DNA from 3 places in the Lysinibacillus sp. C5.1 genome. Region 1 is predicted to be linked to each of the others. Evidence: riboswitches for the same ligand, from Rfam matches in the RefSeq annotation. Region 1 holds a riboswitch; each other region holds the start of a gene.

Region 1 (8,245 bases):
ATGCCACAGCTACATACTGGGAGCGAACCGATATGCGTCGAATGATGAAACGGGTTATTGGCGGGACACCTAATCGTGTTCCAGAAGCCTATGATGCACGCACACCTTTATTTCAAGTCGATCAGATTACAGCCCCAGTGCTAATTATCCACGGCTATCGGGATGAAAATGTAGATATTGAGCATGCAAGGCAGTTAGCATTTTACTTAGAAGATGCCAATAAAGTGTATGAAACTTGGTATGATCAACGTTTTGCCCACCAATATCCACCTGCCCAAAATCGTGAAACGGTTCGTGCATTATGCGAATGGATGAAGAAGCAGTGAAAATTGTTTGAGTGCCTGACACTAAAAAAAGACACTAAAAAAAGACACTAAAAAAAGACACTAAAAAAAAAGGGAACGAATACATCGTTCCCTTTTTGTATGCATTATTTTAATGGCCCACCAAGATTAGTGATTGCTTCAGAAACATTTGAGAATTTCTTGAAGTTGTCGTTGAATAGACCAGCAAGTTCAGCAGCTTTCACATCGTAAGCAGCTTTGTCTGACCAAGCATCACGTGGGTTTAGCACTTCTGTTGGTACACCTTCAACTGCTGTAGGGATGTGTAAACCGAATACAGCATCTTGAATTGTTTCAACATTGTTTAGTTTTCCGTCGATTGCTGCACGTACCATTGAACGAGTATAAGAAAGCTTCATACGGCTACCTGTACCGTATTCGCCACCAGTCCAACCAGTGTTTACAAGGAATACTTGTGCGCCATGCTCATCGATTTTTTGACCTAACATTTCTGCATAAACAGTTGCTGGAAGTGGAAGGAATGGAGAACCGAAACATGTAGAGAATACTGGTTCTGGCTCTGTTACACCACGTTCAGTACCTGCAAGTTTAGATGTGAAACCACTTAGGAAGTGATACATTGCTTGCTCTTTTGTTAATTTACTGATTGGAGGTAAAACACCAAATGCATCAGCAGTTAAGAAGATGATTGTTTTTGGGTGACCTGCAACAGATGGATCAACGATATTTTCGATATATTGGATTGGATAAGCAACACGTGTATTTTCTGTTAATGAACCATCATCGTAGTCGCAAACACGAGTTTCAGGGTCTACAGCTACGTTCTCTAGTACAGAACCGAAGCGGATTGCGTTGTAGATTTCAGGTTCTTTTTCAGCAGAAAGGTTAATTGTTTTTGCGTAGCAACCACCTTCAATGTTAAATACGCCGTTGTCAGACCAACCATGCTCATCGTCACCGATTAATTTGCGGTCAGGATCAGCAGATAAAGTCGTTTTACCAGTACCAGATAAACCGAAGAATAATGCTACGTCACCAGCTTCCCCAACGTTTGCTGAACAGTGCATTGATAAGATGCCTTGTTGTGGTAATAGGTAGTTCATAATACCGAAAATCGATTTTTTAATTTCACCAGCATATTCAGTACCACCGATTAGGATGATTTTCTTTTCAAGTGATACAATGATGAATGTTTCAGAAGCTGTACCATCAACAGCTGGATCTGCTTTAAAGTTAGGAGCTGAAATAATTGTGAAATCAGCAACGTGAGAAGCTAATTCTTCTTCAGTTGGACGGATAAATAATTGATGGGCGAAAAGATTGTGCCAAGCATATTCATTGATTACTTGAATACTTAATTGTGAATCTTTGTCAGCACCAGCAAAACCTTTAAATACAAATAATTCGTCACGTTCTTTTAAGTATTTAACTACTTTTACATATAAGTTATCGAACACTTCAGAAGAAATTGGTTGGTTTACTTTACCCCAGTCAATTTTATCTTTTGTGCTTTCTTCTTCTACCGTATATTTATCTTTAGGTGAACGACCAGTGTATTTGCCAGTTTCTGCACGAACTGCGCCATCTACTGTTAACATTGCCTCACCACGAGATGTAGCTTTTTCAGCTAATTGTGGTACTGAAAGTTGAACGTTAATGTTCCCGCCGTTTAATAATTCCTTCAGTTCGTTTGCAATTTCTACTGAATTCATCGATTAAATACCATCCTTTTTTATAGTATTCCCTTGAGTTTGAGGGAGTTTTTCTTAATTTCAAAAATAGTATAACACAATTGCTTTAATAATCTATACTAATTCAAAAATTATTTTCGAGTTTTAAATACTTTTCAACAAAACGACATAAAATAATTGACATTGTTCTACCTTTTACGTAAGATGAGGAATTGAACGGATACTCTTATCCCGAGCTGGTGGAGGGTCAGGCCCTGTGAAACCCGGCAACCTGCATGAACTATTTCACGACATGCGTTGGTGCCAACCTGATGCAAGGGGATACCCCTTGAACGATAAGAGTGAAAGGTTAGAAGTCATTATTCCTTTCCTCATGTTAAGTACACGTGAGAAAAGGATTTTTTTTATTTTTAAAATGAATGTAAAGGTAAGTATGTGCAATTCTTTCCTTATTATAATGACGGATCTTTCGAAATCCTCATGTTAAAAGCAACAACGGCTTGAGAGTTCAATCCTTTAGGAGCGGACTTGACATGGGTAATGAGTACCGTATTAATTTCGCAAATACTATTTGTAAGAGTAATAGGAGGAAAACCAAATGACAAACCGTCGATTGTTTACATCAGAGAGTGTAACAGAAGGACATCCCGATAAAATTTGTGATCAAATCTCGGATGCTATTTTAGATGCTATTTTAACAGAAGATCCTAATGCCCGTGTAGCGTGTGAAACAACGGTCACAACAGGCTTAGTATTAGTAGCAGGAGAAATTACTACTTCTACTTATGTAGATATTAAAGGCATTGTGCGTGATACAGTAGCAGAAATCGGCTATACACGAGGCAAGTATGGCTTTGATGCTGAAAACTTAGCTGTACTAGTCGCAATCGGAGAGCAATCACCTGATATTGCCCAAGGTGTAGACCAAGCATTAGAAGCGCGTGAAGGTTCAATGACAGATGCGGATATTGAAGCAATTGGTGCAGGTGACCAAGGATTAATGTTCGGTTATGCATGTAATGAAACACCTGAATTGATGCCTCTACCAATTAGTTTAGCGCATAAATTGGCTCGTCGTTTAACAGAAGTACGTAAATCAGGTGAATTAGCATATTTACGTCCAGATGGTAAAACGCAAGTAACAATTGAGTATGATGAAAACAATGTCCCTGTTCGTGTTGATACGATTGTTATTTCAACTCAGCATGATGAAGAAGCAACACTTGAACAAATTCAAGCAGATTTAAAAGCATTAGTAATTGCTCCAGTAGTTCCTAGTGAGTTATTAGATGCACAGACGAAATACTTCATCAACCCAACTGGTCGTTTTGTTATCGGTGGTCCAAAAGGAGATGCTGGACTTACTGGTCGTAAAATCATCGTTGATACATACGGTGGTTATGCACGTCATGGTGGTGGTGCATTCTCTGGTAAGGATGCTACGAAAGTGGACCGTTCAGCAGCCTATGCAGCACGTTATGTAGCGAAAAATATTGTTGCAGCTGGTTTAGCAGAACGTGCAGAAGTACAGCTTGCTTATGCTATCGGTGTAGCACAGCCAGTATCGATTGCCGTTGATACGTTTGGTACAGGACGAGTAAGTGAAAGTGAAATTGTAAAATGGGTTCGCGAACTTTTCGATCTACGTCCAGCAGGCATCATTAAAATGCTTGATTTACGTCGTCCAATCTATAAACAAACGGCTGCATACGGTCACTTTGGCCGTACAGATTTAAATGTACCTTGGGAAAATACGGACAAGGCAGATGCACTAAGAGAAAAAGCTAGTTTATAATCTGTTTTGTCAAGAACATTCGATTTGGTAATGAACAAACGTAAATGTTTTTTTGAAAGGGGCTAGCTAGTGGCCCCTTTTTATCTTGCCTTTCGCATTTCTTCTTACTTGCTGCTAAGTCGGGGAGTAATGCACCTTCTATTTAAATCGTGAAGGCAACTAGTGCTCTTTAATCGAGTGAAAGATTTAAGCGGACTTTACGTAAGTGATTGAAAAAATTCGCTTTCTTCCCGTACGTCTACATACAAGATGTACTGTAGGCGGTTAGTGGAAGGAAATTGCGAATTTTTTTTATAAAGAGTTGTTACGTATGCAAACATCTACAACTATAGGGGCAATTCGCCCGTTTTGTAAGCATCCATTATTTTTGAAGAGATTTGTAATATTGTCCTTTTTCCGCGTATTCTCTAACGATACGTTCCATATCTTCCTTGTCTTCAGCATTTAATTCCCGTACAACTTTCGCTGGACGTCCTAATGCTAAACAATTGGGAGGTATGACTTTACCTGGAGGGACAAGACTACCCGCACCGATAAATGCACCTTCTCCTATCTCTGCCCCATCTAACACAATTGATCCCATACCAATTAAGGCATTTTTTCGAATTGTACAGCTATGTAAGGTTACTTGGTGTCCAACTGTTACTTCATCTTCGATTATTAATGGATATTTTGGACTTTGATGTAGACAACAAAGATCTTGGATGCTTACTCGTTTACCAATAATTGTAGGAGATACATCGCCTCGAATCACTGTATTAAACCATATTGTTGTCTCTGCTCCAATCGTTACGTCTCCCGTAACGGTTGCATAGTCAGCAATAAAAACCGATGGATCGATTGTAGGTGTTTTGTCTTTAAAAGGATAAATCATGCTAATCGCCTCTTTTCTTTCTTTGATGTAGTATTATCGTATCAAATACGCAATTTTATGCAAATATAATTTTATAATGGTACGAATATTTCGTTATAATTATTGTGTAACTAATTATTTAGGAGGACTATGTGAATGTGGAAATGGGAAGCTGATGGACAAGCGAAGGCTGTGATTGCTATTGTTCACGGTGCATATGAAAACCACCGTTGGTACGCATGGCTGATTGAAAAACTTAGAATGGAAGGCTTCCACGTAGTCATGGGCGATTTACCGAATCATGGGGCAAATGCGAAACTATCACGTGTCCATGATGAGGACTTTAAAGAATACAACAAGTATACTAGGCATTTAATTGAAAATGCCTTTTCATATAATTTGCCAGTATTTTTAATAGGGCATGGACTAGGAGCAACGTTAATACTGCATACCATGCATAAGAGAAAATATGAATGTGCAGGAATTGTCTTGACCTCACCTTGGTTGCAATTGAACTTACAGCCTGGGAAATTATCGAATGCATTAACGAGCTTAAGTGCTTTGACGGCAAGTGTGAAGATGACACATGATATTACTTTCGACAAGTTATCACGTAGTGTCGAAGGTCGCGATGAAATGAAAGACGAGTTTCCTTTTATGTCTGTCATCTCAGTAAAATGGTATCGTGAGTTACAACAGATGATGCGCAATTTAGTGATTATGCCGAAAGCAGAGTTTCCAAATACCCCTATGCTTATTATGACTGGAGAAAGAGATAGCATTACAGAAACTAGACAAACACGTAATTGGTTGCATCAGCAGGAGTTTGCTGAATTCCAATTTAAAGAATGGGCAAAATGCTACCATAATCTGTACCATGAAATAGAGAGAGATGAGATTTTTTTCTATATCCGTGATTTTATTAATAATGCTTTGCGTAGAATTGGCTATATAATTCGATAGAATGTTTCCCCTCCGAAAAATATTGTTGAATAAGATGTATAGTAACTTAAAAATAATGTTGTAATTTTCAGAAAAATGTAATACTATAATGTCTTAAAGAACGAATATTCATATTTTGGGAGGGGTAAGATGGAAAGTATTGTTAGTTTTATGAACAGTATTTTATGGGGACCGTGGTTTATTTATGGTATTTTATTGATCGGTTTATTCTTTTCAATTATTACAAGGTTCCTACAAATAAGACATATTAAGGACATGTTTGTCTTAATGTTTAAAGGGGAAAAATCAGAAAAAGGAATTTCTTCTTTCCAAGCAATGTCGATTGCATTATCTGGGCGCGTTGGTACAGGGAACATTGCTGGTACAGCAACTGCCATTGCAATGGGGGGACCTGGTGCGATTTTTTGGATGTGGGCAATTGCCTTCATCGGTGCAGCGACAGCTTATGTGGAGTCAACATTAGCGCAAATATATAAAGAAGAGAAAGAAACAGAATATCGTGGTGGTCCAGCCTTTTATATTGAAAAAGGGATGGGGCAGAAGTGGTTTGCAATCATTTTTGCAATTGCAGCGTTAATAGCCATGTTAATACTAATGCCTGGTGTTCAATCAAATGCAATAGCAGGTGCCGTTGAAAACGCTTTTGGAATGGAATCTTGGATTACAGGAATTATTATTGTTGTATTATTAGGTGCTATTATTATCGGTGGGGTTAAATCCATTGCAAATGTTGCACAAGTAGTTGTCCCATTCATGGCTTTAGCTTATATTCTAATGGCAATCGTCATTATTTTTATGAATATTTCAGAAGTACCTGCTGTATTTTCGCTAATTTTCTCTAGTGCTTTTGGTGCACAAGAAGTATTTGGGGGAATTATTGGTTCAGCAATCGCTTGGGGGGTTAAGCGTGGTATTTATTCTAACGAAGCGGGTCAAGGAACTGGTGCGCATCCAGCGGCGGCAGCTGAAGTTTCACATCCTGCTAAACAAGGTATTGTGCAAGCGGCATCTGTGTACATTGATACATTATTAGTTTGTTCGGCTACAGCATTTATGATCTTATTTACAGGTATGTATAATGTTCAGAATGAGAAAGCTGCGGAAGGTACAGATCCGTTTATTTACGTTGGTGAATTCAATGAAAATGGCCTTACTGGTGAGGAGCAAATTACCTTTGCGAAAAGTATTAAAGAAGGTGCTGCATATACACAATGGGCAGTGGAATCTTCATTGCCAGGTATAGGTTCAAGCTTCGTAGCAATCGCTTTATTCTTCTTCGCATTTACGACAATTATGGCGTACTACTATATAGCAGAGACGAATGTGGCCTATTTATTCTCAGGGAAAACCGAAAAGATTTTCATTTGGATAGCTAAAATCGCCTTTTTAATTGCAACATTTTTTGGAACGATTCGTACATCTGACCTTGCATGGGCAATGGGTGACGTTGGCTTAGGATTAATGGTATGGATTAACGTTATTGCCATTTTAATTATTATGAAGCCTGCGATTCTCGCATTAAAAGATTACGAGAAACAGAAAAAAGAAGGCAAAGACCCTGTGTTTGATCCTCGTAAACTAGGAATTAAAGGTGCGGATTTCTGGGTTGATTACAATGATAAACGCAAAAATAAATAATGTATAAAAAAGTCCTCTCAATATTGAGAGGACTTTTTTATTTTAATGGCCGTCGCAAGCGGCTGCTTGTGCGTTCAGAATTGTTTGAGCGACTGGCACCGGGAAGTCTTTCATTTTTTCTAATGCAATAACAAATGGTGGGTCGTTTTGTTGGTTTAGAAATTCGTATTTTAACACATGGATATATTTTTGTGGTAACTGACTAACATAGTTGATGACTGCGTCACGTTCTTCTTTACCGCCTGGATGGCCATGGTAAATAACAAGGACAATTAATCCGCCGATTTTTAGCAGTTGCAATAAATCTTGAATTGCAAGAATTGTTGTATTTGGTTTTGTTACGATATCATGGTCACTGCCAGGCAAATAGCCAAGATTGAATATAGCAGCCGCAACTGGTTTTTGAACATGCTTGGCTATATTTTCGTGCCCTGTATGTAACACAAGGGCACGGTGTTCTAATGCATTATCTAGCAGACGGTGCAAAGTAGCATCGACTGCATTTTTTTGCACGTCAAAGGCATAAACTTGTCCGTTATCACCAACAAGTTGAGCTAAAAATAATGTATCATGGCCGTTTCCAGCCGTAGCATCGACAACAGTATCGCCTTCTTGTATCGAGTCTATTAATAATTGCTGTGCATATTGTAAGACGCGTTGAAGCTTCATTTTGTGACCTCGGCATTATAAAATTTACCTTGCCAACTGCCCCGACGTTCTAACTCTGCATCAATACCGTTCAATACTTCCCACTTATTAACACTCCACATTGGTCCAATCATTAAATCAATTGGTCCATCACCTGTTATACGATGGATAACCATTTGCGGTGGTAAAATTTCTAACTGGTCTGCAACTAGTTTTGTATAAACGTCTTGATCTAAAAATTCTAGCATGCCTTTTTCATATTGCTTAACCATTGGCGTCCCTTTTAATAAATGAAGTAAATGGATTTTAATGCCTTGGACATCCAGTTTAGCTACTGCACGTGCCGTTTCCA
Region 2 (8,245 bases), 1.1 Mb from region 1:
CCGACACCGCCAATAAGTGGGGGAAAATCGCCACAAAAATCACAACAATCGTCCGAAAAGGCAGAAAGCGTATTCGGATTGGAGCCTTGTAAGATACCCATTTGATAGGGATTGTTCGCTAACTTTTGCTTTTTTTATCTACTTTTCTCACAATGCTTCCCATTAGTCCTACATCACAGTAAAATAGAGTAGGTTAGGGGGATTCTATTTTGAAAGATCAACGCTTTAAAATTGCGCATCGTGAGGCGCTTATTGGCATTGGGCTTGTATTTGTCAACTTTGCGATTTGGTACGGCTTTGCCTATGGTCTAGGTTCGGGGGATCCAACAGCGTATTCGTATGTATTGGGTTTCCCAGCTTGGTTTTTCTATAGTTGCATCGCTGGAACAGGTTTTATGATTGTATTAATCTGGCTCGTCTTAAAGCTCTTTTTTAAAGAGGTACCATTTGATGACGGGGAGGTGGATGAATAATGCATTGGCAAGTTATTTTTCCGCTTCTTGTTTTTTTAATTATTATTTTTGGGATTGGCATATGGGCGAATAAGCATGTTCGTTCATCGAATTCATTTTTACAGGAATATTTTCTTGGCGGTCGTGAAATGGGCGGCTTTATCCTAGCAATGACGATGATTGCCACGTATGGTAGTGCAAGCAGCTTTATCGGTGGACCGGGTGTTGCTTATAATAAAGGGCTTGGATGGGTCTTGTTAGCGATGGCTCAACTGCCAGCAGGCTATTTTGTACTGATGATACTAGGCAAGAAATTTGCCATTATTGCTCGCCGCTATCAAGCGATTACATTAATTGATTTTTTACGTGAACGCTACAAAAGCCATGTCATCGTTATATTGTCAGCGATTAGTATTATTGTCTTTTTATTTTCTGCGATGATGGCACAATGGGTCGGGGGCGCGCGCTTAATTGAATCATTAACAGGTCTTGACTATACAGCAGCACTCTTTATTTTTGCTGTTTCAGTATTAATTTATGTGATTATCGGAGGATTCCGTGCTGTAGCGTTAACGGATACGGTTCAAGGTTCCATTATGGTGATTGGTACTGTAATTTTACTGATTGGGACAATCGTTGCCGGTGGTGGCATCGATCAAATTATGACGTCCCTTGTTGCGGAAAATCCAAACCTAGTGTCACCATTTGGTGCTGAAGGGGAACTGACACCATTGTACGTCTCAACATTTTGGATTTTAATCGGCATTGGTGTGGTAGGGCTTCCTCAAATAGCAGTCCGCGCCATGAGCTATAAAGATTCCAAAAGCATGCATTTAGCGATTATTATTGGCACAATTGCTATTGGGACAATTATGTTCGGGATGCACTTGATTGGTGTATTAGCCCGTCCAGTAATTCCTGGCATTGAAATTGGTGATAAGGTAATGCCGTTGCTTACGTTAAAAGTGTTGCCGCCGTTTTTAGCGGGCATTGTGTTAGCAGCACCGATGGCAGCGACGATGTCTACCGTGAATGCGTTGCTGATGCTAGTTAGTTCAACAGTGGTAAAGGATATTTATTTGAACTATATCAAGCCCACTGCCAATGATCGAGAAATCAAGCGTGCTAGCTTCGTGGTAACAACGGTGATTGGTTTGGCAGTCGTTGTATTTGCGTTAAATCCGCCAGATTTACTTGTTTGGCTCAATTTATTTGCATTTGGTGGCTTAGAGGCTGTCTTTATTTGGTCAGTTGTCCTAGGGTTGTATTGGAAAAAAGCCAATAAATACGGGGCGATTGCGTCCATGATTACGGGCATGACGTTATATATTATGATTGATCGCTTTTATCCGACGATTTTTGGTATGCATACGGTGACCATCCCGATAGTAGCTTCATTGATTATCTTTGTTATCGTCAGTTGGCTAACAGCTCATAAATTTAAAGATGAAAAACTATTTATCTAATGATGAAAACCTCGAGTGACAACGCTTGGGGTTTTTCTTTTTGCCACTATAGAATAGAAAAACCGTTAGCATCATGTATGCTAACGGCTTGAATCTTAATAAAATACTTTATCTAGATTATATTTTGCACGGAATGTGTTAATCGCATATGTTTCGTAAATTTCACGTTCCATTGGATCATCAATTTCATACACTTCGATTTTGAAAATTTCATCACGGTATTTTTTCATTGGTGATACATTATCTTCAAAATGCTTTTTAATACGTTGGCGAATTTTACGTGCTTTCCCTACAAATAATAGCTCATTTTTTTCATTATAAAATAAGAAAATGCCACCTTTTTCGCGAGTGATTTTATGGAAATCAATAAATCCGTGGAAAGGCGTAATTTCTACATCCCCTGGTTTTAATACTTGCTCACGTTGACGAATTACTAAGTCTGGTTTTGGGAGTTCAATTTTAATCAAAATATTCACGTTCCTCTCTGTTACTAAAGGTATATGTTAACATAATACCTCTATGATTGCCATTACGATTTATTGGTTCCATTAATTTTCGTGTATGCCTATTAGAATTGGGACTGGCTGTCAAAAATATAACTTGATAGTAGTGTTTAACAATTCATAAGCTTCCATTCATTTAAATACAAAATATTCTATGTATTATTGAAATTCTTAATTGTTCATGATACAATTCTTTTTAATTGAATAATCTTATCAAGAGAAGCTGAGGGATTTGGCCCTATGACGCTTCAGCAACCTCTAACATTGTTAGAAAGGTGCTAATTCCACCAAAGGATTTTTCCTTTGAGAGATAAGAGTGAACGTGATAATTATCCTTCTCATTCTTGCTCTTATGGAATGAGGGGGATTTTTTAATTTACATAGAGAGAAAAAAATGAAAGAAAAGGGGACAACAATATGCCAATTAATATTCCGAAAAACTTACCAGCTGGAGAACATTTACGTGAGGAAAAAATATTCGTCATGGAAGAAGATCGTGCCAAAACACAACAAATTCGTCCGTTAAATATTTTAATATTTAATTTAATGCCGGAAAAAGAGAAAACAGAATTACAATTACTTCGATTGCTTGGAAATACGCCATTACAAGTCAATATAACATTTTTAAATACGGCAACACACGAGTCTAAAAATGTTAGTAAATCGCATTTACAACTCTTTTATTCAACATTTAATGAGATACGCCATCGTCGCTTTGACGGGATGATTATTACGGGTGCACCAGTGGAAAAAATGGCATTTGAAGAAGTGAATTATTGGGAAGAAATCTCAGAGATAATGGATTGGTCTGCTAAGAATGTCACATCTGTCTTGCATATCTGTTGGGGTGCACAGGCTGCCTTATATCATCACTATGGCATCGGAAAATTTGAATTACCAGAAAAGTGTTCGGGTGTATATTCACATGTGATTACGGATTTAACGGTCGATTTAGTAAGAGGATTTAGTGATTTATTTACAGCACCACATTCGCGGTATACTTCTGTTTCAATCGAAGAAGTACGCAATCATCCGAAATTACGTTTACTATCGTATTCAGAAGATGCAGGCGTTTTTATTGTCCAATCAAAAGATAATAAAAATATTATGATTACTGGGCACTTAGAATACGATGCGACAACACTAGCCGATGAATATAGTCGCGATGTGGCAAAAGGAATCGACATTGCAGTGCCTGTTAACTATTTCCCGAATGATGACCCAGCTAAAGAACCTATTAATACATGGCGAGCACATACCCATTTATTATTCTCCAATTGGCTAAACTACTATGTTTATCAAGAAACGCCGTATGAATGGGATTTTGTTGATGAAATTGAATACCATATCTAATTTGTCGCTTTCCATTTGCTTTTGTGAAGATTTAAAAAATCCAATTTCTCAATCGAAATACTGAGAAATTGGATTTTTTATGGTGTTTCACTTGAGTTCAATGTACTTTGGTCAGTTTGTTGATTTGAACAATCACCAGCTGTTTTGCTTTTTATCTTTCGCATTTTTGCAATGACAAGTAATAATAAGGCTAACAAGACAGTGAATAAGCCTGAATATAGCGGCCAAATTTTTTGATTATAATTATTAGAATGCACAATATTCGGATGAACAATTTGAGACAACGCAATCATGCACATTCCTAATGGCAAAATCAATGGTCGTGGATCTTTAATATTTAGGATTTGTGCTATACCTATTACAGAAGCATAAAAATAGAGAAAAGTTCGAATATAGATGGAGATAATCCACATGACAGCCATAACAATTTCAACACGTTGAAAGAAATTGCCTATAGAAATCCGTTGAGCCAGTGCATAGCTAGGAAATGACTCAATGGAAGTATTCGTTGGACCAATTACGAGTGTTGAGAGGGCGATAATGATAATTAATACAATTCCTCCGCAGAGCGTGCCGAAATAAAATCCTTTTTGTGCTGCTTTCGGTATATTAACAGCAGAAGGGAAAATCATAAGTAACATAACGAGCGGGAATGAAAAAATACTCATAAATTTAAGAATACCGGTTATTAAAGATGTTGTCTTTGTTTCAAAAATAGGTTGGATATTTTCAATATTAATTTGAGGCGAAATACAAACAAGAAATACAATAAATATAAATAGAAATATAGGAAATAGGATTTCTGCTGACCGTGCAAACACTTCAATGCCTAGAAACGATGCAAAAACAAGAATAATGGTAAATAATACAGCAAAGGACAAAGTAGGTGTCTCGGGCATTACTTCTGTTTGCATAAAGATGCCAATAAAATATAACAATTCACTAGCTGAAAAAAATGCGAGAGTGATAAACCCTAGAGAGGTCAAAGTTCCAAAAAATTTACCTAAAATTTTTCCATTTGCTTCGACAAACGTAAGGTGCGGTGTTTGAGTTCCAAGGCTTGTATACAATTTTACAATTAAAGAGCTTAATAAGACGCCAATAGTTGCGCCAATCCATGCATCTTGATGAAGCTGCTTTGTAATGCTCGCTGGCACAATTAATATGGCCGTCCCGATAGAATGGAGAAGGGTAATGATTGTAAATTGTCTGGCACTAAGTAATTGTTTTTCCATTAGTCACTACCCTTTCTAGTCATTCTTATTAAAAAAATGATAATAACATTTTCCTAATAGGTGTAAAAATAAATGTAATAAAATCTAATGGGCTAGGGATATTTATTTTTAAACCAATGGCGATATTTAAAATGGCGCCTATAAACAATAAAATAGAAAAGGCGAATATTGTTTTTTTTTCGCCTTTTTTCAACAATGGGGGAATCATAATATAAGCAATCATCAACGAAACAAGTATGACGATCATGCTAATGAACATCGTGAGTTACTCCTTTGAATTGTACAATAATGAGTTTTGGATTGTTCCTAATCCTTGAGTTGTGACCTGTACATCGATCGTAACAGGTACAGTTGGATAAAGTGTTGACCATTCTTTATGAATCTTTTCCCACTTTTTCGGATCGCTGCGATGGAGTGCCTCGCTAAAACCTAATAAATCGAGCTTATAATTTTTCTGAATAATAGCTAAAGTTTTTTCTGTATGTGCTTTTATCTTTTCTGCTGTCTTTTTGTCGATCTGTTGAATGGTGTGGTTTTGGGTTAAATTAATGGCACAATTCACTTCACCAATATTTTGCGTAACATCAATTTTTATCGTGATGTGCGGCGTACCATTTTTGAAAGTCCCTTTAATTTTGGAGGACGAACTCGTAATTTCAGTGGATAACTCTCCACCTTTAGGGCACGCGAGAACTTCTACTGTACTTTTAATTTTGTTATTCAAGTAATTAAAATAAATACTGTCATCTTCTGATAATAACCCGACTAATTTATCCTCTTTAAACATAGCGATACCCGCATATTTTAAAATAACAGGTGTTTTAATTCTTTCTACATTGGTTTGGTCAATCCCTAATTGCAAATCTCCTTGTATCTCAACTGCTGATAAAACGGCACTTTTTTCTTTACCACTAAGGGTGTTGAGCAATTCATCTGTGCGAACAGATAAGGTTGAGCCCCATGATTTTTCCGACACCTTGATCGAATTTAATAATTTATTGGCGGGCATTTTTTCAATGGGTGTTAAGACATTCAGCACTTCTTTTGCCGCTGTTTTATGAGATACTACAAGATCAAAGTCGTTTCTAAATTCATGATCTCTTGCAATAAAATCTAGTGGTTCGTTTAAGCCTGCCTCTGCTAATTCTTCACCTATTACGACAATTTGCAAATGAGCAAAATAAGGTTTCCGAGGTGTTAACGTTGTCATTCTTCTAATGGCCTCAAACACACTTTTTCCTTTAGCATGGTAGGTAACAACGGGTGCGCGTCCACTGGATGGTTGCTTTGAAGAAATTTGACTCGGATCTACTACTTGAATGGAAACTTCAAAATCCTCATCGACCTTATCGATACCTAGTGCCACGACGATTGCTAATTCGTTTAATTCTCGCTTACTCCAGCAACCACTCAATAATAAAGTGAGGATTAAGAATAACAAAATCATCTTTCTGTTTGACATGATGGATTCCTCATTTGCACTTTAATGTTTAGTTCTTTTTTTCGTGATATTGTTGTTCTCGAACATTATTTTTTTGACTAACCAGTCGGGGTCTTGTCAATAACTTTCTGCGTGGGAACAAGACCATCGCATCTTTTTGGTCTTTTACAATTAATGGCCCGAATGGACTCATATATGGAACACCAAAAGATCTTAAACTACATAAATGAAGGATAATCATCATAATGCCGAACATCACCCCAAATAAACCAAAAATCGCAGCTAATATCATAAGAGGGAAGCGTAGGACACGAATCGTATTTGATAAGCTGTAAGAAGGAAACAGGAAACTACAAATGGCTGTTAATGCCACGATAATGACCATCACCGCGGATACTACGCCAGCTTCCACGGCAGCTTGTCCTATTACTAACGTACCGACAATGGATACGGCTGGACCAATCGTTCTTGGCATCCGTAGACCTGCCTCTCGCAATATTTCAAAGGCAACTTCCATAATTAGTGCTTCAACGACGGCGGGGAAGGGCACGCCTTCTCGCTGTGAAGCGATACTAATAAGCATTGGCGTCGGAAGCATTTCTTGATGAAAGGTCGTAATAGCCACATATAAAGAAGGCATAATTAATGCAAGCGAAATACCAAAAAAACGTAAAAGGCGGATTAGGGAACTAATAATCCAATTTTGGTAATAATCTTCTGCAGCCTGTAAAAAGGATGTAAATACGACAGGGACGGTTAACACAAGAGGTGTTCCATCCACTAATATCGCAATTCGACCTTCTAATAATTCACCGGCAATAACATCTGGCCGTTCTGTATTATAAATCATTGGAAATATGGAATATTTCGAGTCCTGAATAAAATCCTCAATATAGCCGGTTTCTAATACACCATCAATTTTAATTCGATCTAGTCGGTCAAGCACCTCTTGTACAATTTTGTCATTGGCTATGCCATTGATATACATAACAGCTACATCTGTTTGGGTTACCTCTCCTATGACCCGAGATTTTATCCAAAGATTAGGGCTTTTTATTTTGCGACGAATGAGTGCTGTGTTGGTCCGCAATGTTTCAGTAAAAGATTCGCGGGGCCCTCTAATCACAGATTCTGTTTGTGGCTCGGTGACGGCTCGATCTTTTGCGTTTTTAGTATCTGTTCCAATTGCCACGGATTGCCCTGCTAATAAAATGACGGTCTCACCATTTAAAATGGACGTAAATAATGCGGTAAAATCAAAAAGATCTTTTACATCACCTACCGCTAAACAATGTTTTTTCATATAGTCATTTATGTTGTCAATTTTATTTTCCGGTTCGTTGTCAATTTCAAGCAGTAGATTTTCAAGTATAAAATCCGTAATAACAGTTTTGTCAGAAATACCATCAATGTTGATAATGGCGATAGCTAAACAATCAAGTTTGTCGATAATAATTTCACGAATAATCACATCATTACTATGACCAAGTGCTTCTTTGATTGTAAAAATATTTTCTGAAAGCGAAGTGTGCAGTAAATTCGATAATGGCTGTTGGGAGGTATTGTTGTTTTCTGAAACGGGCATTTATATTCCTCCTCAGAGTATAGATTGACTAGTATGAGGATGGTCAATTTTGCGGAGAGCTAAACCAAAACGAGTTAACTTAAGATGGTTTAGTTTTGAAAAAAAAACAGCATTTCCTTTCAATAGCGAAAGGAAATACTGTGTTATTTTTTATAGTCATACTTTAATTCGTGAAGTTGTTCGTCTACATCAACGTGTAAGGTATAATCG
Region 3 (8,245 bases), 600 kb from region 1:
AAACATCATAAAAAGCATATGACATTTGTCATACTCAAAAGCCATCGCTTTAAAATTCCGCTCTCCGCTAAGGTTATTTCAACACGTTAGCGCTGCCTTTTTACTTTTTAGGTCCCGTTAAATGTAGTTGATAAAATACTAAATCCAACCATTCTCCAAATTTGTATCCCGCATTTTTTATTGTTCCTGCATATTCAAAGCCTAGCTTCTCGTGCGCCTTAATACTGCCAATATTTTCGCCATCGATACCGGCAACTAAAGTCTTCACACCCTGTTTCTCTGCGATATCAATCAATTGATGCATTAACTTACTGGCAATGCCTTTCTGATAATGGTCCTTGTGTACGTATACCGAATGCTCCATCGTATGCTTATAACCTGGATAAGGGCGGAACTGACTGTAATTTGCAAAACCCGCCACTACTCCATCTTCCTCAAAAACTAACAACGGGTTACCCGCTGCTTGGTGCTCAAGAAACCATTGCTTTTTCTCATCTAACGATTGTATTTCATACCTATATACAGCTTTACTTGTTAAAATAACATCGTTATAAATAGCTAAAACCTCAGGTAAATCTTTTTCTTCCATAAATCGAATCATCCAGTTCACGTCCTCACCTAAAAAGAAATAGAACCCCACCGATAACAGCAGGGTATGTATTGCACAATAGTTCATTCGACAAGCCACAAAGGAAACACAGATTGTGAACAGGTTTGGATAACATCCGTTCACAATCAGTAATATCCGTCGCTCACATGTACTTTAATCGTTGACCGTTAAAGTGTTCTTCATAAAGATAAAGCATTTTTAGCAAAATTACACGTTAAAATATCTCGCATCTGGATGCGCGAAAACTATTGCTGATACGGAAGCTTCTGGCTCCATCATAAAGCCTTCTGTCAAATGAACCCCTATATCTTCTGGCTTGAGCAAACCAAATAATTTTTCTTGGTCCTCCAAGTTTGGGCATGCAGGATAGCCAAATGAGAAACGTTGCCCTTGATATTTCGCAGCAAAACGGTCTCGCATCGTGAAATCTGTATTGTCTGGGAAGCCCCATTGATCACGAATTTCTTGGTGCATACGTTCCGCAAAGCCCTCAGCAAGCTCAAGAGCAGTTGATTGAAGGGCATGACTTTCAAGGAACTTCCCTTCTTCTTTTAATTGACGAGCTGTCGCCATTACACCTTGACCAGCTGTGACAACCATCAATGCAATATAGTCCATTTCTCCACTTTCTACTGTTTTCAAGAAATCTGCTAAACACATAAATGGCTCCACCTGTTGGCGAGGGAATGTAAAGCGTTCAATTTCCGTTTTACTATCGGCAGGATCATAAACGATGACATCATCTCCATCAGCTTGTGCTGGGAAGAATTGATACAAGCCTGAAGGTTTCAATATATCACTTTGTAAATAATCATCCACCAATGCTTTTAATTCTGTTGCTCGCGTATCCCCTGCATCTAGTAATTGTTGAACTTGTCCTTTTAGCCCTAAGTGATGCCCTAGTAATGTTCGCATATTTACATATGGATATAGATGCGACACCGAGTACTCCTTTTTCACATGACGGCGAACATCCGCTGGCAGGAACACCGGTGCATCTTTCACAGTACGTACAGGCTTCACTGTAATTTCTTTAGCAGGTCGTGCTGCACGTTTTTCATCTGCTTCTAATCGTTTTTGGCGGGACTCTGCTATTTCAGCTAAAAAGTTTTCTCGCGTCTCACTACCCATTAACAGATTCACTTGCTCTAGCCCTTGCATCGCATCTTTTGAGTAAATGACAGGTCCTTCATATTCATTAGCAATTTTCGTTTCAGTAAAGCGTCGAGACAACGCCGCCCCTCCTACTAGTATCGGCACATCAATACCAGCAGCCTTAAAGTCTTGCGCAGTGATCACCATCTGCTGAGCAGATTTAACGAGTAAGCCAGATAGTCCGATGAAATCAGGCTTCTCTTTACGAATCGCTTCAATTAACTGAGCTGGCGTTACTTTAATACCTAAATCAACGACTTTGTAGCCATTATTACTTAAAATAATATCTACTAGGTTTTTACCGATATCATGCACATCACCTTTTACAGTAGCGAGCACCATTTTACCTTTACCAGAACTGTCCTCATTTTTTTCCATAAATTGCTCAAGATGTGCTACAGCAGCCTTCATAACACCCGCTGATTGTAATACTTCTGCTACGATAAGCTGATTATCGTTGAATAAACGGCCAACCTCAGCCATCCCTTCCATCAGCGGCCCATTAATAATATCAAGCGGCGCCTCAAAAATTTCACGAGCGGCATCTAAGTCTTCAATAAGCCCCTCTTTTGTTCCTTCTAAAATATAGTAAGCTAAGCGCCCTTCCACCGTTTTCGGAATATCCGCTTCTGTTTTCTCTTTCTTTTTATCACGATAAAAATCAGTGAAAACCGCTAATGTTTCATCATTTGTATTAAACAATAAATCATTTGCTAGCTTAATTTCCGCTTCAGGAATCGATGCATAACGCTCTAATTTCTCTGTATTTACAATCGCGTAATCCAAGCCCGCCTGTGTACAGTGATATAAATAAACAGCGTTCAGAACTTCACGGCCAACTGGTGGTAAGCCGAAAGAAATATTACTGACACCGAGTACCGTTAACGTACGTGGCATTTTTTCTTTGATAAGACGAATGCCCTCAATTGTTTCAAGTGCTGATCCAATATATTGTTCATCTCCAGTACCTACCGGGAACATTAACGGGTCAAAAATAATATCTTCAGGAGCCAAGCCCCATTTCTCCGTTAATAATTGATAAGAACGCTCAGCAATTTCTAATTTACGATGACGATCTACTGCCATCCCCTGCTCATCAATCGTACCGACAACTAAAGAAGCACCATATTTTTTCACTAATGGCATTACGGCGTCAAAACGTTCCTCTCCATCCTCTAGGTTAATAGAGTTAATGATGGCTTTCCCTTGAGAAAATTTCAATGCTTCCTCAATTACTTTTTCATCTGTGGAGTCGATAACCAGTGGAACCTTAACTTTTTTCACAACTTCCTGCATAAATCCACGCATATCCGCCAATTCATCTCGGTCAGGGTTCGCTAAACAAATATCAATAACATGTGCACCATTTTTCACTTGCGCACGTGCAATTTCTGCCGCTTCCTCATATTTACCATCAATAATTAAATTTTTAAATTTTCGAGAGCCAATAACATTTGTTCGTTCCCCAATAAATAATGGACGCATTGAATCATCGTACACTAAAGGTTCAATACCCGATACGACATGACCATGTGTAGCTTCAGGTAATTGACGTGGCTTTGCATCCTTCAGTACTTCTCTAATTGCTGCAATATGGGCTGGTGTTGTCCCACAACAACCACCGACAATATTCAGCCAGCCTTTTTCCGCAAAACCTTTTAATTTTTGTGATAGGGATTCGGGTGATTCATGATAGCAACCTTCCTCATCCGGTAAACCTGCATTCGGATAACAGCTAATATAGCCAGTAGAAAGCTCTGCTAGTGAACGAATATGGTCGGTCATAAATTCTGGACCAGTTGCACAGTTTAAACCGACTGAAAGCGGCTTAATATGTTCGATTGATATGTAAAAAGCATCAATTGTTTGCCCTGCTAATGTTGTACCCATCGGTTCAATCGTGCCGGATATCATCACCGGTAATTCTTTGCCCGTCTCTTTAAACGCACGTGACACCCCTAGTGTCCCCGCTTTTACATTGAGCATATCTTGACTCGTTTCAAGTAGCAGTACATCTGAACCTGCTTCAATTAGAGCCTTTGCCTGTACATAAAAGTTTTCTTCTAGTTCATCAAAGGTAATACCGCCAGTGACTGATAACGTTTTCGTCGTTGGGCCCATCGCTCCGGCAACGAAACGTGGCCATTCTGAAGTAGAAAATTCATCCACTACTTTGCGTGCAATTTCCACAGCACGTTTATTAATCTCTTCCGCCTTAGCCCCAAGATTATATTCATTTAATACGAGAGGTGTACCGCCAAACGTATTTGTGCAAATGATATCCGCACCAGCTTCTAAATATTTTCGATGAACCTTTTCAAGCACATCGGGTCTAGTTAATACAAGATTCTCGTTACATCCATCAAGCTCCTCACCACCAAAATCTTCTGCTGATAAGTTTTCATTTTGAAGCATTGTACCCATTGCGCCATCCAGAATTAAAATTCGTTTCTCTAGTTGCTCTTCAATCAAGTGCTTAGCCATCTATACTTACTCCTTTTTTCTGTTCATCCAATTGTCCGATAAATTTCATTAATTCAAGCGTCATATCATAACGTAAAAACGGTGTAATTAAATAAATACCATTAAAATATTCTGCCGCTACTTCTACTAACTCTTTGGCAATTGCAATCCCTTCTAATGTTGAACGTTCTTTATCTTCACCACACGCCTTCATACGTGATAGTGCATCGTCTGATAATTTAATCCCTGGTACTTCATGATGTAAAAACTCGGCGCTCTTATAGCTCGTTACTGGCATAATACCAATATAGATTGGGGCGTCTAAATGCTTTGTTGCTTCATAAATTTCCACAATTTTTTCTTTTGTATAAACAGGTTGAGAAATAAAATAATCCGCACCATGTTCAATCTTTTTCTCTAAGCGTGCTACTGCACGATCTAATACACGAACATTGGGGTTAAATGCTGCCGCAACAGAAAAGTTTGCTTTCTTACGAAGTGGCTTACCGGAAAATGATATCCCCTCATTCAACTGTTTAATTAATTGAATAAGCTCCATGGATGAAACATCATAAACACTTGTGGCACCTGGGAAGTCTCCTACCTTTGTTGGATCTCCAGTAACCGCTAAAATATCATGAATGCCAAGTGCATTTAAGCCCATTAAATGGGATTGTAGACCAATTAAGTTACGGTCACGGCACGTAATATGCGTCAACGGTCGTACACCATGTGTCTCCTTTAATAACGCACCCATAGCGACATTACTAATGCGGGGAGACGCAAGCGAATTATCAGCCATCATCACGACATCTGCACCTGCTTCATATAATTTTTTTGCCCCTTGAATAAAACCGTCAATTTCTAGATGTCTTGGAGTGTCTAACTCTACGATAACCGAACGTTCGCGCTTCACCTTTTCATGTAGCGGTTCATATGTCGCAGGTTCCGCTTCCCGCACAATCTCTACTTTTTCAGGTTTCGTATACTTTGCTTCAACCGGCGTTAACTCTTCTAAATATTTCTTCGCAGCTGCTATATGCTTAGGTGTCGTACCACAACATCCACCGATTAAACGAACACCTTGGTCACGCAATGCAACTGCCGCTCGGCCAAAATAATCAGCTTCTGACTCATAAACGACACGCCCATCCTCTAAATCTAGTAGTGACGCATTTGGATATGCTGACATAAATGCTTTATCAGGAAGCTCCACACCTTCAAATGCTTGAATTGTATGATGGGGACCTAAACGACAATTGACGCCTACTACATCTGCACCAAGAGCTTGTAACTCATGTAATGCTTGATTTAACGTCATTCCATTTTGCAACACACCCGGCTCATGCATGGATACTTGTGCAATAATTGGTAGCTCTGTTTTGCTGCGTAACATTTTTAACGTTGCACTTAACTCTTCAAAATCATAATACGTTTCAAGTAAAAGACCATCAGGATTGCCTGCAAGTAACACATTTGCTTGTTCTTCAACAGTCAATAATATTTCCTCTAATGTAGCATCACTTTTACGAATGCCACGGATGCCACCAATTGTCCCTAAAACAAATTGCCCGCCATCAGCTGCCGCTCGTTTTGCAATCGTGATTGCCGCTTCATTAAATTGTTGCACTCGTGATTCTAAGCCGTAACGTGCTAATTTAATCGCATTTGCACCGTAAGTATTGGTCTGAATGACATCTGCACCAGCGGCTATATATTCTCTATGAATTTTTTCAATTAACTCCGGTCTTTGTACATTCATTTCCTCATGACAGTACTCTAAGCCGTAACCATATAATACTGTACCAATGGCTCCATCCGCAGTAAGCACATGTGTTTTTAACTTTTCTAGCAATCCCATAAATCGTAGCCCTCTCTTTCCTTGTATCCAAAATATAAAAAGCCTTCTTTTACAAAAAGAAGGCTTTAACGAATCGCAATTGTTGTTCCTTCTCATCTTCGACCAATAAGGTCTTCTGGATTTAGCACCTGACATAAGTTGGTTGCTGAAGCTTCATAGGGCCAGTCCCTCGGCTTCTCTTGATAAGAATATAGTATGAATTTTTCAAATAATTAAAAGAATCATATCGTTTACAGGCGATAGAGTCAAGACTATTTCACTTAACAAAGAAGATTTCTCACGAAAAAAATATTATTTTAGCTTTAACTTCACCGTGATACTAGTTTTTCCGCAAGCGCTTCGCCTATTTTTTTACCATTTTGAATACAAGCACCAATACCTACGCCGAAATATGAGCAACCTGCTATCGATAAGTTGGGATACCGTTCTGCAAGCTCCGCTGTTAAGCCTTTCAACGCCTCATGATGTGCCAAATCGTATTTTGGCATTTGATCGATCCACTTGGCTACATTTACAACCATTGGTTTTTCATCAATGCCTAAACTTTTCTTTACATCTTCTAATGCTACAGCTGTCAATTCTTCATCTGTCATCATACGTAATGTTTCATACGCAGGGTTAATGCTCTTATAAAAGAGGCGCACGAGCAATTTGCTATTAGCAGATGTATGTTTCCATTTTCGGCTTGTCCATGTTGCGGCATTGCATTGTACATTCGAGTTATGTGACACAATAAAGCCTGTCCCATCTGCCGGTAACACTGCGTCCGGTACATCAAAGCCCAAGTAAATGGTGATGGCAGAGGCTGTAGTAAATTCTTTAAAATAGCGATCCAAAGATGGGTCCTGTAATAAGCTTTGTACGGCTTCATTTGGCAGTGCTAATACTATGTGCTCAGCCTCAAACATGCTTCCATCTGCTAATGTAATTGTATAATGTTCTTCCTGTTTTTTTACATTGGTTGTCGCTACGCCTTTAATAATTTCTACATTTGTTAACGTTTCTTCAAGACGATGGATAAGTGATGATAAGCCCTGTTTAAACGAAATAAACTTTTTGTTGGAAGCTTTTACAAATTGTTCGCGATTTGCCTCAAAACCTTTAATAATACTACCGTACTCATTTTTATAGTCGATTATGTACGGTAAGGTAGATGCTATCGACAGTTGATGGAGGTCACCCGAATATACCCCAGCTAATACTGGTGCAATTTGATTTTGTACAAGTTCTTCCCCTAAGTAATATGTTAAAAACTCACCGATTGAGCTGTCCTTAGTAAAGCCTTTATTCGGCATTGTTAAATCTTGTAATGCCTGTTGTTTACCTGCTTCTGATACTAGTGTACTCGCTTCAAGAGACGCTAAACTCATTGGAATACCGAATGTTGAATCAGCAGGGATCGCATGTAATTCGTCATTTGTATAGATATAAGATACCCCTGTTTCGTTGTACACTAGCTCCCGTTCGAAATTAAGCTCCTGCACCAGCTCCATGACCCCTTTATGACGAGCCACAATCGAGTCAGCACCCGTTTCCATAATGAATCCTTGCTCATAAGCGGAATGTAACTTACCACCTAAGTAGGGATTTTTCTCAACAAGCACTAGTTTGACATCTATGTTTTTTTGCAATACTTGGCGTTGTAAATAATGCATCGTACATAAACCAGTAATGCCGCCACCTAATACAACTATTGTTTTCATAAAGTATCGCCCCTAATTCGTTATTTCTCTCCTTATTAGTATAAACTTTTTTCACAAACAATAACGTTCAACCCATTACAAATTTAGCAACACTATAAAGTGTCAGGCACTCAAACAATTCGAAATTGTTTGAGTGCCTGACACCGAAAGTTCACCTAGTTTAAGTTTTGTGCGACATTTGCTAATTTGTCAGCTGAATTTGTTACTTCATTAAATGCTAGCCCAAGCTCATGAAGGACCTGAGCTACGGCCTGAACCTCTTTTTCCATAAGGTCATTTTGACACTTAGCTTCTGTCATTGCATCTAAAATTTTATTAAACTGTCCTTCAGTTTGAGCCATGTTCTCCTCACCTGAAGCAACCTCTGCCTGAATATTACTAAGCGAATATGCCAGTTTAGACGTTCGCTCTGTCGTTTTTTCTAATAATTTTGCAACGGATGTAACAGATTCT

The links. A riboswitch is a leader RNA that binds a small molecule or an ion and turns the genes downstream of it on or off. The one in region 1 is predicted to bind S-adenosylmethionine.
Region 2: it holds a riboswitch for S-adenosylmethionine, as region 1 does, so the genes downstream of both, metA (homoserine O-acetyltransferase MetA) here and metK (methionine adenosyltransferase) in region 1, are expected to answer to the same signal.
Region 3: it holds a riboswitch for S-adenosylmethionine, as region 1 does, so the genes downstream of both, I5435_RS20415 (bifunctional homocysteine S-methyltransferase/methylenetetrahydrofolate reductase) here and metK (methionine adenosyltransferase) in region 1, are expected to answer to the same signal.

The regions. Positions count from the first base shown of each region.
Region 1 is NZ_CP066226.1:3,546,557-3,554,801, reverse strand. Features, by position in the region: gene I5435_RS17300 (alpha/beta hydrolase family protein) at 1-326, shown strand, start outside; gene pckA (phosphoenolpyruvate carboxykinase (ATP)) at 431-2,017, opposite strand; SAM riboswitch class I at 2,220-2,338, shown strand; gene metK (methionine adenosyltransferase) at 2,595-3,791, shown strand; gene I5435_RS17285 (gamma carbonic anhydrase) at 4,153-4,665, opposite strand; gene I5435_RS17280 (alpha/beta hydrolase) at 4,801-5,607, shown strand; gene I5435_RS17275 (alanine/glycine:cation symporter family protein) at 5,737-7,245, shown strand; gene I5435_RS17270 (tRNA 5-(aminomethyl)-2-thiouridylate-methyltransferase MnmM) at 7,288-7,914, opposite strand; gene I5435_RS17265 (tRNA modification radical SAM protein MnmL/YtqA) at 7,911-8,245, opposite strand, start outside.
Region 2 is NZ_CP066226.1:2,483,728-2,491,972, reverse strand. Features, by position in the region: gene I5435_RS12010 (YhdT family protein) at 210-473, shown strand; gene panF (sodium/pantothenate symporter) at 473-1,918, shown strand; gene I5435_RS12000 (nucleotide excision repair endonuclease) at 2,014-2,385, opposite strand; SAM riboswitch class I at 2,629-2,738, shown strand; gene metA (homoserine O-acetyltransferase MetA) at 2,839-3,774, shown strand; gene I5435_RS11990 (GerAB/ArcD/ProY family transporter) at 3,852-5,009, opposite strand; gene I5435_RS11985 (hypothetical protein) at 5,038-5,268, opposite strand; gene I5435_RS11980 (Ger(x)C family spore germination protein) at 5,275-6,471, opposite strand; gene I5435_RS11975 (spore germination protein) at 6,500-8,035, opposite strand; gene I5435_RS11970 (HesB/YadR/YfhF family protein) at 8,179-8,245, opposite strand, start outside.
Region 3 is NZ_CP066226.1:4,149,988-4,158,232, forward strand. Features, by position in the region: gene I5435_RS20405 (GNAT family N-acetyltransferase) at 101-601, opposite strand; gene metH (methionine synthase) at 818-4,249, opposite strand; gene I5435_RS20415 (bifunctional homocysteine S-methyltransferase/methylenetetrahydrofolate reductase) at 4,242-6,089, opposite strand; SAM riboswitch class I at 6,179-6,278, opposite strand; gene hemG (protoporphyrinogen oxidase) at 6,398-7,792, opposite strand; gene I5435_RS20425 (globin-coupled sensor protein) at 7,948-8,245, opposite strand, start outside.